One region of the Arthrobacter sp. KNU40 genome, then DNA from elsewhere that is predicted to be linked to it. Evidence: riboswitches for the same ligand, from Rfam matches in the RefSeq annotation. Region 1 holds a riboswitch; each other region holds the start of a gene.
What was found. A riboswitch is a leader RNA that binds a small molecule or an ion and turns the genes downstream of it on or off. The one in region 1 is predicted to bind thiamine pyrophosphate.
Positions count from the first base shown of each region.

Region 2: it holds a riboswitch for thiamine pyrophosphate, as region 1 does, so the genes downstream of both, thiD (bifunctional hydroxymethylpyrimidine kinase/phosphomethylpyrimidine kinase) here and thiC (phosphomethylpyrimidine synthase ThiC) in region 1, are expected to answer to the same signal.
Region 3: it holds a riboswitch for thiamine pyrophosphate, as region 1 does, so the genes downstream of both, ACSKT0_RS22155 (ECF transporter S component) here and thiC (phosphomethylpyrimidine synthase ThiC) in region 1, are expected to answer to the same signal.
Region 4: it holds a riboswitch for thiamine pyrophosphate, as region 1 does, so the genes downstream of both, thiO (glycine oxidase ThiO) here and thiC (phosphomethylpyrimidine synthase ThiC) in region 1, are expected to answer to the same signal.

Region 1 is NZ_CP195850.1:3,438,012-3,441,213, reverse strand. Features, by position in the region: gene ACSKT0_RS16000 (alpha/beta fold hydrolase) at 1-161, shown strand, start outside; gene thiC (phosphomethylpyrimidine synthase ThiC) at 186-1,991, opposite strand; TPP riboswitch at 1,987-2,094, opposite strand; gene ACSKT0_RS15990 (amidohydrolase family protein) at 2,187-3,202, shown strand, end outside.
Region 2 is NZ_CP195850.1:3,283,795-3,286,996, forward strand. Features, by position in the region: gene thiD (bifunctional hydroxymethylpyrimidine kinase/phosphomethylpyrimidine kinase) at 391-1,911, opposite strand; TPP riboswitch at 1,903-1,999, opposite strand; gene ACSKT0_RS15125 (Rne/Rng family ribonuclease) at 2,146-3,202, opposite strand, start outside.
Region 3 is NZ_CP195850.1:4,759,924-4,763,125, forward strand. Features, by position in the region: gene ACSKT0_RS22150 (ABC transporter ATP-binding protein) at 1-784, opposite strand, end outside; gene ACSKT0_RS22155 (ECF transporter S component) at 784-1,413, opposite strand; TPP riboswitch at 1,488-1,624, opposite strand; gene ACSKT0_RS22160 (NUDIX hydrolase) at 1,827-2,573, shown strand; gene ACSKT0_RS22165 (DUF4235 domain-containing protein) at 2,625-2,885, shown strand; gene mnhG (monovalent cation/H(+) antiporter subunit G) at 2,882-3,202, opposite strand, start outside.
Region 4 is NZ_CP195850.1:3,784,932-3,788,133, reverse strand. Features, by position in the region: gene ACSKT0_RS17560 (RNB domain-containing ribonuclease) at 1-1,116, opposite strand, end outside; gene thiE (thiamine phosphate synthase) at 1,154-1,843, opposite strand; TPP riboswitch at 1,870-1,989, shown strand; gene thiO (glycine oxidase ThiO) at 1,981-3,202, shown strand, end outside.

The DNA.
Region 1 (3,202 bases):
AACCCCTTTACGAAGAGATCGCCGGCTACTTGCAGGAAACCGGTGCCCTCCACCGCGTTGCGGCTGGAGGACACCGGCCTCATGATTCAGTTGAAGGAGACCGGATGATCCGGTCCTTCATCGCGGATGTCAGCCGCGCCGGATCAGTGCAAGCTTCCTGATTAGTTCAGGCTTTCCGACGTCGCTCAACGTTTTCCTGCGGGAACCTCGAGCTCGGGCAAGTAGACCTTGCCGCCGGATGCCAGGAATTCCTCGCTCTTTTCGCGCATCCCGCTGTACATTTCCGCGATGGCCGCCTGGGAATCCGCCGAGCCGTATTCGTCGCGGATGTCCTGGCTGATGCGCATGGAGCAGAATTTCGGTCCGCACATGGAGCAGAAATGCGCCGTCTTGGCCGGTTCCGCCGGGAGCGTCTCGTCGTGGAACGCTTCGGCCGTGACCGGATCCAACGACAGCGCAAACTGGTCACGCCAGCGGAACTCGAAGCGGGCCTTGGACAGGGCATCGTCGCGTTCGTGGGCGCCGGGGTGTCCCTTCGCAAGGTCGGCTGCGTGGGCGGCGATTTTGTAGGTGATCACGCCCGTCTTGACGTCGTCCTTGTTGGGCAGGCCCAAGTGTTCCTTCGGGGTGACGTAGCAGAGCATCGCGGTTCCGTAGCGCGCGATCTCCGTGGCGCCGATAGCCGAAGTGATGTGGTCGTAGCCCGGTGCAACGTCGGTCACGAGCGGGCCGAGGGTGTAGAACGGTGCGCCGTCGCACAACTCCTGCTGCCGCTCGACGTTCTCGCGGACGAGGTGGAACGGGATGTGCCCGGGGCCCTCCACCATGACCTGCACGTCGTACTTCCACGCCCGCTTCGTGAGCTCCCCGAGCGTGTCGAGCTCGGCGAACTGCGCGGCGTCGTTGGCGTCCGCCGTCGCTCCCGGACGCAAGCCGTCACCCAGCGAGAACGCGACGTCGTACTTGGCGAATATTTCGCAGAGTTCGTCGAAGTGCGTGTAGAGGAAGTTTTCCTCGTGGTGGGCCAGGCACCAGCCGGCCATGATGGAGCCGCCGCGGGAAACGATGCCCGTCACGCGGTTGGCTGTCAGCGGAACGTAGCGCAGCAACACGCCGGCGTGGATGGTCATGTAGTCCACGCCCTGCTCGCACTGTTCAATGACGGTGTCGCGGAAGATCTCCCACGTGAGCTTGTTGGCTTCGCCGTTGACCTTCTCGAGGGCCTGGTAGATGGGCACGGTGCCGATCGGCACGGGGGAGTTGCGGATGATCCATTCGCGGGTGGTGTGGATGTCGTCGCCCGTGGACAGGTCCATCACTGTGTCGGCGCCCCATTGCGTGGCCCACTGCAACTTGTCCACTTCTTCGGCGATGGAGCTGGTGACAGCCGAGTTGCCGATATTGGCATTGATCTTCACCAAGAAGGCCTTGCCGATGATCATCGGTTCGGATTCGGGGTGGTTGATGTTGTTGGGGATGATGGCCCGGCCGGCGGCGACTTCGCTGCGGACGAGTTCCACATCGCAGTTTTCGCGAAGTGCAACGAACTGCATTTCGGGCGTCACGATGCCCTGCTTGGCGTAGTGCATCTGTGTCACGGTCTTGCCGTCGACGGCGCGGCGGGGCACCGGTTGTGCGCCCTTCCACTCTGCGGAGGCGGCGCCGCGGCGCACGGCCGACTTGCCGTCGTCGAGCAGGTTCCGTTCGCGGCCGCTGTAGGCCTCGGTGTCACCGCGGGCTTCGATCCACTCGCTCCGGAACGGCTCGAGGCCGACCACAGGATCACTCCCGGGCCCTGCAGTCCGGTACACCTGGAAAGGCGTGTTGGCCTCGCCGTTGGGGGACGGCTCCAGGGCGATTTCAGTCACCGGAACCCGGATTCCCGTCTCGGCATCCTCCAGGAACGCGAGGGAATGCGACTTGAGGGATTGTGTCACCTCTTGCGGCGATCCGTTTTGGATAGGGCTCAGCTGTGATTCTTTGGTGCTCAAAGGATTACTCACTTCCTTCGCCGGCATTACCCGGACAGGTTCAACGGTCGCAGGCTGCGTCAGCCTGATCTCAGCCCTTGCAAGGGCCCCCGTGTGGTCGTAGACGAAGCTACCACAGCAGAGAGCTCCTGAGACAGATGTGACCAGGACAGCTGTGACGGGGCCGGCGACGGCGTCGGAGTCTAGGGTGGAATCATGGCGGAAATCATCGAATTCAGCGGCACCGTCCTCACCGGGCCGGAGGAGGAACGTCGCGGCCTCTGGTCGGTCAACGGACGGTTGACCTTTCTGCGGCCTGCTGCCGCACCGGACGTCGTCCTGGCCGGATGGGTGCTGCCCGGCCTTGTCGATGCGCACTGCCATGTTGGCTTGGGCAAGGGCGGGGCCGTCGACGACGAGACTGCGCGCCTGCAGGCGACGGCGGACCGGGACGCCGGGACGCTCTTGATCCGCGACGCCGGATCCGCAAGCGACACGCGGTGGCTGCAGCGCCGCACGGACATGCCGAGAATCATCCGCGCGGGCAGGCATATCGCGAGGCAACGCCGTTATATCCCCGGGCTGGCCGAAGAAGTCGAGCCGGAGGATCTGGCGGAGGCGGTGCGCAAGCAGGCGCAGTCCGGAGACGGCTGGGTCAAGATCGTCGGGGACTGGATCGACCGCTCCGCCGGGGATCTCGGCCCGTCCTTTCCGGCCGCCATCGTCAAGGACGCCGTCGCCGCGGCACACGACGAGGGAGCCAGGGTAACTGCCCATTGCTTCGCCGAAGGGACTATCGACGACATGCTCGACGCCGGCATCGACTGCATCGAGCACGCCACCGGCCTCCTGCCGCACCATATTCCCCGGCTGTTGGACCAGGATTTGCCGATTGTCCCCACCCTCATCAACATTGCGACCTTTCCGGACATCTCGAAGCAGGCGGAAGCGAAGTTCCCGCGATACGCCGCCCACATGACCATGCTGTGGGAGCGCAGGCATGAACGCGTCGCCGAGGCATTCGACGCCGGAGTGCGGGTGTACGCCGGGACAGATGCCGGCAGCGTCATCAAGCACGGCCGGATCGGTGAGGAAATCCTGGAATTGCATCGCGCGGGCCTTCCGGCGGCCGCCGCCCTCGATGCCGCCTGCTGGTCCGCACGCGAGTGGCTGGGGGCCGACGCCATCAGCGAAGGTGCCAGTGCCGACGTCGTGCTCTACGCAAACGATCC
Region 2 (3,202 bases), 150 kb from region 1:
TAAATTTGCGTGCGGAACCCCGATCCGAAAACGGGCCTGGTTCACGCTGTGCCTCAACGCCGTGGACTCCGGTACGGAATCCATGAGTCATCCCTCGAATAGTTCCAAATGGAAGGTAAGTTCCAAATGAACGGTTTCTAGGGGCATAACCCAAGTGTTGGCGTAAGCACCGAAGATCTAGATTACGCTAGTTTCGCCTTCGGCTGCAAATGAGGCCAGGTCCGGAGGCTGCCACGTGATGGCTGCCACAGACTGGCTATGTCGCCATCCGGTACCGTGCCCGTCCACCTTACCCTGCCTGCGGGGAAAAGCTCGGATCCTGACGCCGACACGCAGCAGCGCCCGCCGGAACAGGCGCTTCATCCGGCGCTTCCGCGCCAGGAACCGGGATCAGCCGTGCAACCTTGGAGCATCGAAGAACGCCGTTTCATACCGGCAGGATTGGGTGAAAGCCTCCATCATTGCCGTGCGCTCCCCTGGCGACGCGGCCTGCGCAGCGGCATCCGTGATGTCGATCGCCTTGCGGGTGGCCTCGGCGAATGCTTCGTCGGCGTACGTGCGCAGCCAGTCCGCGTAAGGGTGCTCGTCCGACGCTCCCGCCTGAATATAGCCAAGGTGGAGCTGCTGTCCCACTTCGGCGTACAACCAGTAGCAGGGAAGCACGGCGGCCAGCAGGACTGCATAGCTGCCCGACGCCGACGCGGCCAGCAAGTGGTCCACGTAGGCCTTGGTGACTGGACCCAGTTCTCCGCTTACCTGGCGTCCGCTGAGCCAATTCCGGTGCAGCTCGGACTCGACTTCAAGGCACATCTGCGAACCGCGGGCCCAGAACAGCTGTTCGGTTTCGCTGGGCGCGAGGGCGCTTGCCCGCGCCAGGACCCGGGAATAGCCGTTGAGGTAGATCGCATCCTGCGAGAGGTAATAGCTGAACTGCGCTTCGCTGAGGCCGCCGGTTTGCAAATGCCGGATGAAGTCCAGGCCATAAATGGCCGCGAGTTCCGTTTGGGCGGCGTCCCACATCCGGACGGCAAAGTCCCCCGGATGAAGGTCCTGCTGGAGCGCGTGGAAATGATGGATCGGCCCATTGCCCTTCCCCACTTCCAGCACCTCGGACTGGGTCAGCGCCCCCTGAAGCCAGGGCTTGACTACGCGCAAGGCAGACTCCCAATCGCCGAGCCGTGCCTTGGCCGTCGCCATGGCCGACGACAGGGAACATCCCGTGCCATGGCTGTTGCGGGTCTCCACGCGTTGACCGGCGAATTCCACCACGTCCTGGCTCAGGACTCCTTCGGTGTTGACCAGGGCGTCGGGGCAGCCCTCTCCCTGCAGATGGCCGCCCTTCACCAGGACGGTGTTTCCGCAGGCTGCAGCCAGGCGTTTGCCTTGCTCCAACGCTGATGCCCAGTCAATGGCAACAGGCTCGCCAAGCAGCATGGCCAATTCAGGAAGGTTGGGGGTCACCAGGTCAGCGAGGGGCAGAAGTTCCCGCAGCGCGGTTTCAGCGGACTCCGCCAGGAGCCGGTCGCCACTGGTCGCGATCATCACCGGATCCAGCACGACGACGGCGGGGCGCGCCTCGCCGAGCCAGCGACGGACTTCGTGGATGACGGCCGCGTCCCCGAGCATGCCGATTTTGACCGCATCGACGGTGATGTCGTCGCTAATCGCATCCAATTGCTGGCGCAGGAATTCCACGGGAGGCACATGGACGGCCGTGACGCCCTGCGTATTTTGTACCGTGAGCGCCGTGATCACGGCCATGCCATAGCCTCCGTTGGCCGCAATGCTCTTGAGGTCTGCCTGGATCCCGGCACCACCCGAAGGATCCGAGCCGGCAATGCTGAGGACCCTCGGGATAGCTCGCTGGATGGCCTTGAGCGGGTAGACGGCTGATTGCGCTGAAACAGTCATGCAAGACATCCCTTCGCCGGTGCTAACCGGACAGGTTCAACGGGTCTGGTCTCAGCCGGCTTGGTGCGCGGCACCCCGTGTCAGTCCCCTAGCTTAACCCGGATCACGCCTCGCCCGCTGAAATCGCCCTTTGCAACCGGATTCTCGGAGTCCGGTGAATTGGCCGGCAACGCCGAAGCCCCGGTGGTTTCCACAGGAGCGGAAACGGCCGGGGCTTCGGGCAGGAAACTGCGGTTAGAGTTCGGACTTGGGCACGCCGACCCCGAGGATGATCGGTTCCGCTGCCGCCGTCGACTTGGCTGGAGCAGCGTCCGTCGCCTTGGCCTCGTGCGCTGCCCCACCGGAGGCGGCCGCGGCAACCTCGTGGTGCTCAACGTTGGTGGCGTTGGCGGCACCCTGGGCCCGGCTGGCGCTGCGGTTGCGACGGCCTCGGCGTCCGCGCGAACCCGCTTCCGGGGATTCTCCGCTTGCAACGGCCGCGGGGGTCCCCGCGGGCGCTTCCTCGGCCTCAGTTGCCGTCGTCGCAGTGTCGGGAGCTTCTCCGAGGCCCGCGAATGCCTGTGCCAAGAGGTCCAGGCTCATGGCAGGTGCACCACTCGCTGGCTCCTCTTCGTGGTGGACGAAGGGCAACGCAACTTCCTCGCCGCCGAATCGCAGCACAGGCTTCGAACGTTCCTCGCTACTCGAAGCAGCAGCAGGAGCCTGGGCCGGGGGTGCCTGGACCGGGGTTGCTTCTGCTACGTGCCCGTCGGCGAGCAATTCCGCCGTGTGGTGGAGCTCGTCGTCGTGCAGGTGGGCTGCGTGGGCTGCCGCCGCGATGGTGGCAAGGGCTGCGCGGGTGGCCGCCTGGCGGTTCGGATCGGTGGATTCCACGCTGTGGACCGGCACAGGTGGGGTGATCGGGAGTTCGGCAGTTCCCTGACCGGTGCCCCTGCCGCGGCGACGCTTGCGCTGCTCGGGGCGGACGGTCGGCTGTGACTCCGTGCGTGGGTGGTGGTGTTCAGCTGCCACCACGTTGGCCCGACGGTGCTCCACAGGCTCGTCGTGCGTGACGATTCCCCGACCGGCGCAGGTTTCGCACTGCTCGCCGAAGACTTCCAGCAGGCCCGTGCCCATGCGCTTGCGCGTCATCTGGACCAAGCCAAGGGACGTCACTTCGGCGACCTGGTGCTTGGTGCGGTCCCGGCCGAGGCACTCGACCAAGCGGCGCAATACGAGATCGCGGTTGGATTCCAGGACCATGTCGATGAAGTCGATGACGATGATTCCGCCGATGTCGCGCAAGCGCAGC
Region 3 (3,202 bases), 1.3 Mb from region 1:
CCCTTGCTTGAGCCAGAACCGTGTCCGGATCGCCGTCCAGAAGCACCGCAGGCGTCGACCCTCCCGCGGACGAGGAGCTGCCCGGCTGGAGCACCACGATCCGGTCCACGAGGTCTTTCCAAACCGAGACCCGGTGCTCCACCACCACCAACGTGGCGCCGGTCTTGTCCAGGCAGCGGGCGACGGCATCGCGGACCTCCAGTACGCCAGCGGGGTCCAGGTTGGCGGTCGGCTCGTCCAGGAGGATCAAGCCGGGCCGCATCGCCAGGATGCCGGCGAGCGCAAGGCGCTGCTTCTGCCCGCCCGAGAGGGCCGAGGTCGGGTGGTCGAGCGCAAAGTTGCCGCTCGCACTATTCCGCAGCCCGACGTCGTCGAGCGCTTCATGGACCCGCGTCCAGATCTCTTCCCGCGGCACGCAAAGGTTCTCGGCGCCGAACGCGACGTCGTCGCCCAACCGGGAAAGCACCACCTGGGTTTCGGGGTCCTGTTGCATGAGTCCGGCACGGCCCCGCTGGGCCTTCGGCGAAACGCCGTCCACCAGCAACGAGCCGGTCTCGTCGGCGTCGTCACCTTCCTCGCCCAATACGCCCGCCAAGGCGTGCAGGAGCGTCGACTTGCCCGCGCCCGAGGGGCCGAGCAGGAGCACACGCTCGCCTGGGCGGATGTCCAGGTCGAGGGCGTGGATGGCCTGCGTGGTGCGGCCAGCGTGCCGCCAGCCCCAGCCTTGCGCGGAAATGGCGGCGGGTCGCACAGTAGCAGGGGTGCCGGAATCAGGACTGGGCATCAGGAAAAGACGGGCTCCGAGGCGGCCTTGCGGGACGCGAACGCGCTCAGGACACCGGTCTTGGCCAGGCCGCGGGTCGCGATCCAGGACAGGGCTCCGGCAATGACGGCACCGGAGATCGTGCAGAACACGATGTACGCGAGCTTGTCGACGGGTTCGTAGGCGATGTTCCAGCCCCACGGCAGGAAGGAGTCGTTCAAACCACAGAACAGGCCCGCGCCGGCACCGGCCAGCAGGGACACCGGCAGGTTGAACTTCTTGTACATGAAGGCCAGGAAGATGAGTTCCGCGCCGAGACCCTGGAGCAGGCCCGAGATCAGGACCGTGGTGCCGTACTGCGAACCCATGATGAGCTCACTGGTGGCGGCCACCGTCTCGCAGAAAATTGCCGCACCGGGCTTGCGGACGATGAGCATGCCCAGCACTGCCGGAATCATCCAGCCACCGGCGATCAGGCCGCTCAGCGGCGGGTAGCCGGCAGACATAGGCGTAGCAACCAGAGCCATCTGGTCCCATGCCCAGAAGATCACGCCACCGGCGATCGAGATCAGTGCCGCCACGACGATGTCCACGACGCGCCAGTTGTAACCAGGCTTGGTGAGGCCCGGCCTTGCAGAAATACCAGTCATTTTGTCCTCCTGAGGAACAGGAGGGGAAAGTGTTTCCGGTTGCCTGCGAGCGGCTTCCGCCGCGCCGGTCCGGACACTATGAGAACTCGACTCCCTTGCGCCGGTACTAGCCGGATCAGGTTCGAGGGTCTGCGGCTGTCCGCACTCTCAGCGCCCGTCATCCGTACCGCATTGCTGCGAGCCCGACGGCGGCGCTCCCCTGTCGTTATCAATCCACCCTTTTGGGCGTGGTTCAGTTTACACCTTGGCGGGGTTGCGGGCGCTGTGCTGGCCTACGCGGAACGGTCACACGACGGATTCTGCTGGATCACTCGCCGGCCGGACGCGGGCAGGGCCCGGAATGGCGCGGGCGGGCGCAGAAGCTGGGAGAATGATCCAGCAGAATGTGACGCAACGCGGGCAAAGGAGCGGTCTTGGCAGGCATTGACGAAGCGAACAGCACCACGGTGGCCGAACCTAGGCTCGCCGCGAGCGTGATCCTGGTCCGCGAGGCCCCCGTTCACACGGTTCAGTCAGACCCGGAGGTTCCGGCGGATGCCGGGCGCGGCCTGGAGGTGTTCGTGCAGCACCGCGTGACCACGATGGATTTCGCCGCGGGCATGGTCGTCTTCCCCGGGGGACGAGTGGACCAGGCGGACAGCTCCGGCTGGGACTTCGAGGACGACGTCGTCGAGCGGCACACCGCCGCATGGCACCGGAGCAGCATCGCCGTCGAGCCCGCTTCGGCCCGGTTCAACGCCGGCCGGGTGCTGGCGGCCGCACAGCGCGAGGTGTTCGAAGAGGCCGGGCTGAAGCTCGACGCCGCCACCCTCCGCCCGTGGGCCAACTGGGTCACCCCCGCAGACCAGCCCAAGCGCTTCGACACATACTTCTACCTTGCCTGCCCGCTTTCCGGTGCCGAACCAAGGCACCAAACCACGGAAGCGTCATCGTCCTTGTGGATGCCGGTCCGCGGGATCCTGGATGCCGAAGCCGCCGGAACCCTTAAGCTCATGCCGCCCACGTTGGCGCTGCTGGATGAGCTCCTCGCTCTCGGCACGGTGGAAGCGATACTGGCCGAGGACCGTGACATCGTGCCCGTCCGTCCAAAGCCTGGAGCTTTGGAGGAGTTCTTCCGGCTGAGGCGCCAATCCCCAACCGTTGCTCCGGAACTGCCCTGAAGTGGGGTTAGGCTGGGGACGGTCCTGTTTCCTCCCGCAAGGAGTCCCGGAATGAACCTCCTCATCAAGCTGCTCGGCACTGGCGTCAGCATCGGCGCAGGCTTTGTCGGCACCAAGATCGTCAATGCGTTGTGGGAAAAGTCGACCGGCAAGAAGCCTCCCAAGGGTCACGACGACATGGAGGCAAGCCTGCGCTCGGCGCTGACCTTTGCGCTGATTTCGGCGACCGTCAGCGCAGTCATCCAGGTTTTCGCAAGCCGCAGTACACAGCGCGCCATCTCGCGTTTCTCGAAGACGCAGGACATCGTCTAGGCTGACGGCCCGCCGTCCCGGCCGTTCGCCGCTGGGCTCCCGCCGTTCCCGGTGTGGGGCATTGCCGGTCCCGTTTCCTGAGCTTTCTCCGCTGCCCGTTGACCGGCAGCCCGCAGCACCACGGCCTCAAGTTCGTCTATGCTCAGCAACTCGCGGTGGAGGTGCTTGGTCCGGTAGCCTGCGCGGCCCACCATGTGTGCGGATACGGGCACGGTCAGCAGCTGGAAGATCCAGGCCACCGCCAGGATCGGCCACACCCACCATTCGCGCATCTGCAGCCCGATGGCCGCCAAGACGAGGAACAGCCCCAACACTTG
Region 4 (3,202 bases), 350 kb from region 1:
TCCATTACTCAGAGCTTCGCAGATGACCAGCACAAAACGATCGACAAGCCGGCGCAACGGCGCGGTGGTGTGGGCATAGGGTGCCCCGATGGCTGACTGCATGACGCTGCCCGGTACCTCGCCGTCGAAGGGTGTGTAGCCGGCACCACGGAAAAGCAGCCCTGCTGAATGGAGGATGGCCAGTTGCCGGGGGTCCTTGGCATCGAGGGTCCGCAGGTACGCTCCATAGCTCGTCCCCTCGGTCCAGGGCTTGCCGAGCGCCCCCGTTTGCCGTTTGAAATGGAGCAGCGAGCGCTCATCGGGGGCCGGCATGGTGCGCAAAATCCCCACTTTGCCATCGAGCATCAGCTGGGCGGCGGCCATCCCGGTCATGAGCGAAATCTGGGCGTTCCAGTCCTCAACCGGCAGCGAGGGGGCTGCGACGATCCTGTACCCCCCGCCGTCGGGCAGTTGGACGATTTCCTGTTCAGGCATGTTCAGGCTTGCGCCGCCGCGGCGGCGTTCGAGTTCCACCCGCTTGAGCCCGACCTCCTTGAGCAGCTGCAGGATGGGATCAGCCCTTCCGGAATCGATCTCCGCCTGCACACCCTTGTAGCTGAGTTTGGCGCGGCTGCGTACGCTTGCCCGACGCACGGAGACGGTGCGGAACTCTGCCTCGGCATCGAGTTCGAAGTCCCACACGAACGCGCCGCACGTCTGGCCGGCCAACAGGCTTCCGGCATGCTCGCTGATGATCTCGGGGTGCAGCGGTATGCGGCCGTCCGGGGCATAGTACGTTTGCCCGCGGTGGCGGGTCTCGGCGTCGAGCGCTCCTCCCGGGGGTACAAAGGAGGGCACATCGGAGATGGCGTAGAAAACCCTGTAACCATCGCCGGACCTGTCTATAAAGAGGGCCTGGTCGAGATCCGTGGAAGAAGCCGGGTCGATCGTGATGAATGGAACATCCGTGAAGTCCTGCGCCGGCAGGGCGTGTCCGGAAACCGCGGCTTCAGCGTCGCGCAGCGCTTCAGCGGGATAACCTGCGGGCAGCTCGAGTTCAGTCCGCAGCGCCGCCAGCGCTTCCGCAAGCTGGTTCGACGTTTCGCTGACATTCGGGGCTATCCGCTGGTGTGACACGAAAGTCAGGGTAACTCCAAAATCTCGCGGCGTCTCGCTAGGCCGCCGCTGCGTCCAGGGCAGCCAGGAGCGCCTGGGCAGCTGCCGTCGGATCCTGCGCTTCGGTGATTGCCCGCACCACCACGATGCGGCTGGCGCCGGCCCTAACTACCTCTTCCACGTTGCCGAGATCGATCCCGCCGATCGCAAACCAGGGGAGCACGACGCCCCCGACGGTCTCTTCGTCTGCCTGCTTCACCGCGTTGGCAGCGTACTTCACCAGATCGAGCCCGACGGCGGAGCGTCCCGGCTTCGTGGGGGTGGCCCACACCGGCCCGACGCAGAAGTAGTCCAGGCCGCTGCGGCCAGGCGACGCGGCGATGGCGGCGTCAATCTGTTCCGGCGTGTGCGTGGAGAGGCCGATGATGGTGGGGTCGTGGAGCAATTTCCGGGCAGAGCGCAGCGGAATGTCCTTTTGGCCGATATGGAACACCGGCGCGCCGGAGAGGGATGCTACGTCCGCGCGGTCGTTGACTGCCCAGAGACGGCCGTGACGATGGGCCACGGATTGCAGGATCTCCAGGAGTTCGAGTTCTTCCGCCGCTTCAATCGTCTTGTCGCGCAGCTGGATGATGTCCACGCCGCCTTCGAATGCGGCATCGACAAACTGCTCAAAATCACCCTGTGGTTTGCGGGCGTCGGTGCAGAGGTACAGGCGGGCGGTGGTGTGGACATCGTGCTGGGTCATGGAAACAGAGTAGTTCCTCTAAACTGGGCAGGTACCGCGGGAGCCGCGGCGGCAGTCACAATCGCCGCGCGGCTGAGAGGGCTTCAGCGCCGACCGCTTGACCTGATCCGGCTAATACCGGCGTAGGGAAGGACTCCATGGACGAAGTGAACAGCCAGCACGAACCCCTGCGCGCGGATGTCGCGGTGATCGGGGGCGGTGTCATTGGCCTCGGCATCGCGTGGGAAGCCCGCAGATCCGGCCGTTCGGTTGCCCTCATCGATCCCGCACCAGCCAGCGGCGCTACGTTCGCGGCGGCGGGAATGCTGGCGCCGGTCAGCGAATTGCACTACCAGGAAGAGGACCTCCTGGAGCTAATGCTCGAATCGTCGGTATTGTGGCCGGACTTCGAACGCAATGTGACCGGCTCGAGCATCGGCCGCAGCACGGGTTACCGTACGACGCCGACCCTCGCCGTCGGCGCGGACGCTGCGGACCGCCGGGCGCTCGCCGATCTCCGGGATGTCCAGCTGGCCAATGGCCTGGTGGTGGAATCCGTGCGGTTGCGCGAGGCGCGGGAGCGTGAGCCGCTGCTGAGCCCGCAGATTTCCTGCGCCTTCGACATCCCGGGCGACCACCAAGTGGATCCACGCCGGCTTTCGGCCGCGATTCTGGGCGCGCTGGCAGACCACCAGCCCGGCGATTCCAGCTGGATTCCGGGGGCCGATGACGGTTTTGCGATCCACGACACTGCGGCGGGCCTCCTGTGGGAGGACGGGCGCGTCGTCGGGGCCGTGCTCGGCTCAGGAATCGAAGTGCTCGCCACGGAAACAGTGGTAGCCAACGGACTGGATGCCGCCCGCTTGAACGGCCTGCCGGAGGGATTGTCACTCCCGCTGCGTCCGGTCTATGGCGACATACTGCGGTTGCGCGTCCCGGAGCACCTGCAACCCCTGGTCACCGCCACGGTCCGGGGAATGGTGCGCGGAGTGCCCGTCTATATCGTGCCCCGCGACGACGGGACGGTGGTGATCGGCGCGACGCAACGTGAAGACGGCTTGTCGGCGTCCGGGGGATCGGCCAACCCGGTGTCAGCCGGTGGTGTGTACCAATTGCTCCGCGACGCCCAGGTACTTGTCCCGGCTGTGGCCGAACTGGAACTTCTGGAAGCAACTGCCCGAGCGCGCCCGGGCACTCCGGACAATGCACCGCTGCTGGGCCGCGTGGAAGGTCGCGAAAGAACCGTGCCCGGCCTCATCGTGGCCAGCGGCTTCTTCCGCCACGGCGTACTCCTCACTCCGGCAGCGGCGAAGATCTGCGTCGGGCTCATGGACGGCACCGCGGATCCCCGGTGGAACAAATTCCGCCCGGACCGCTTCT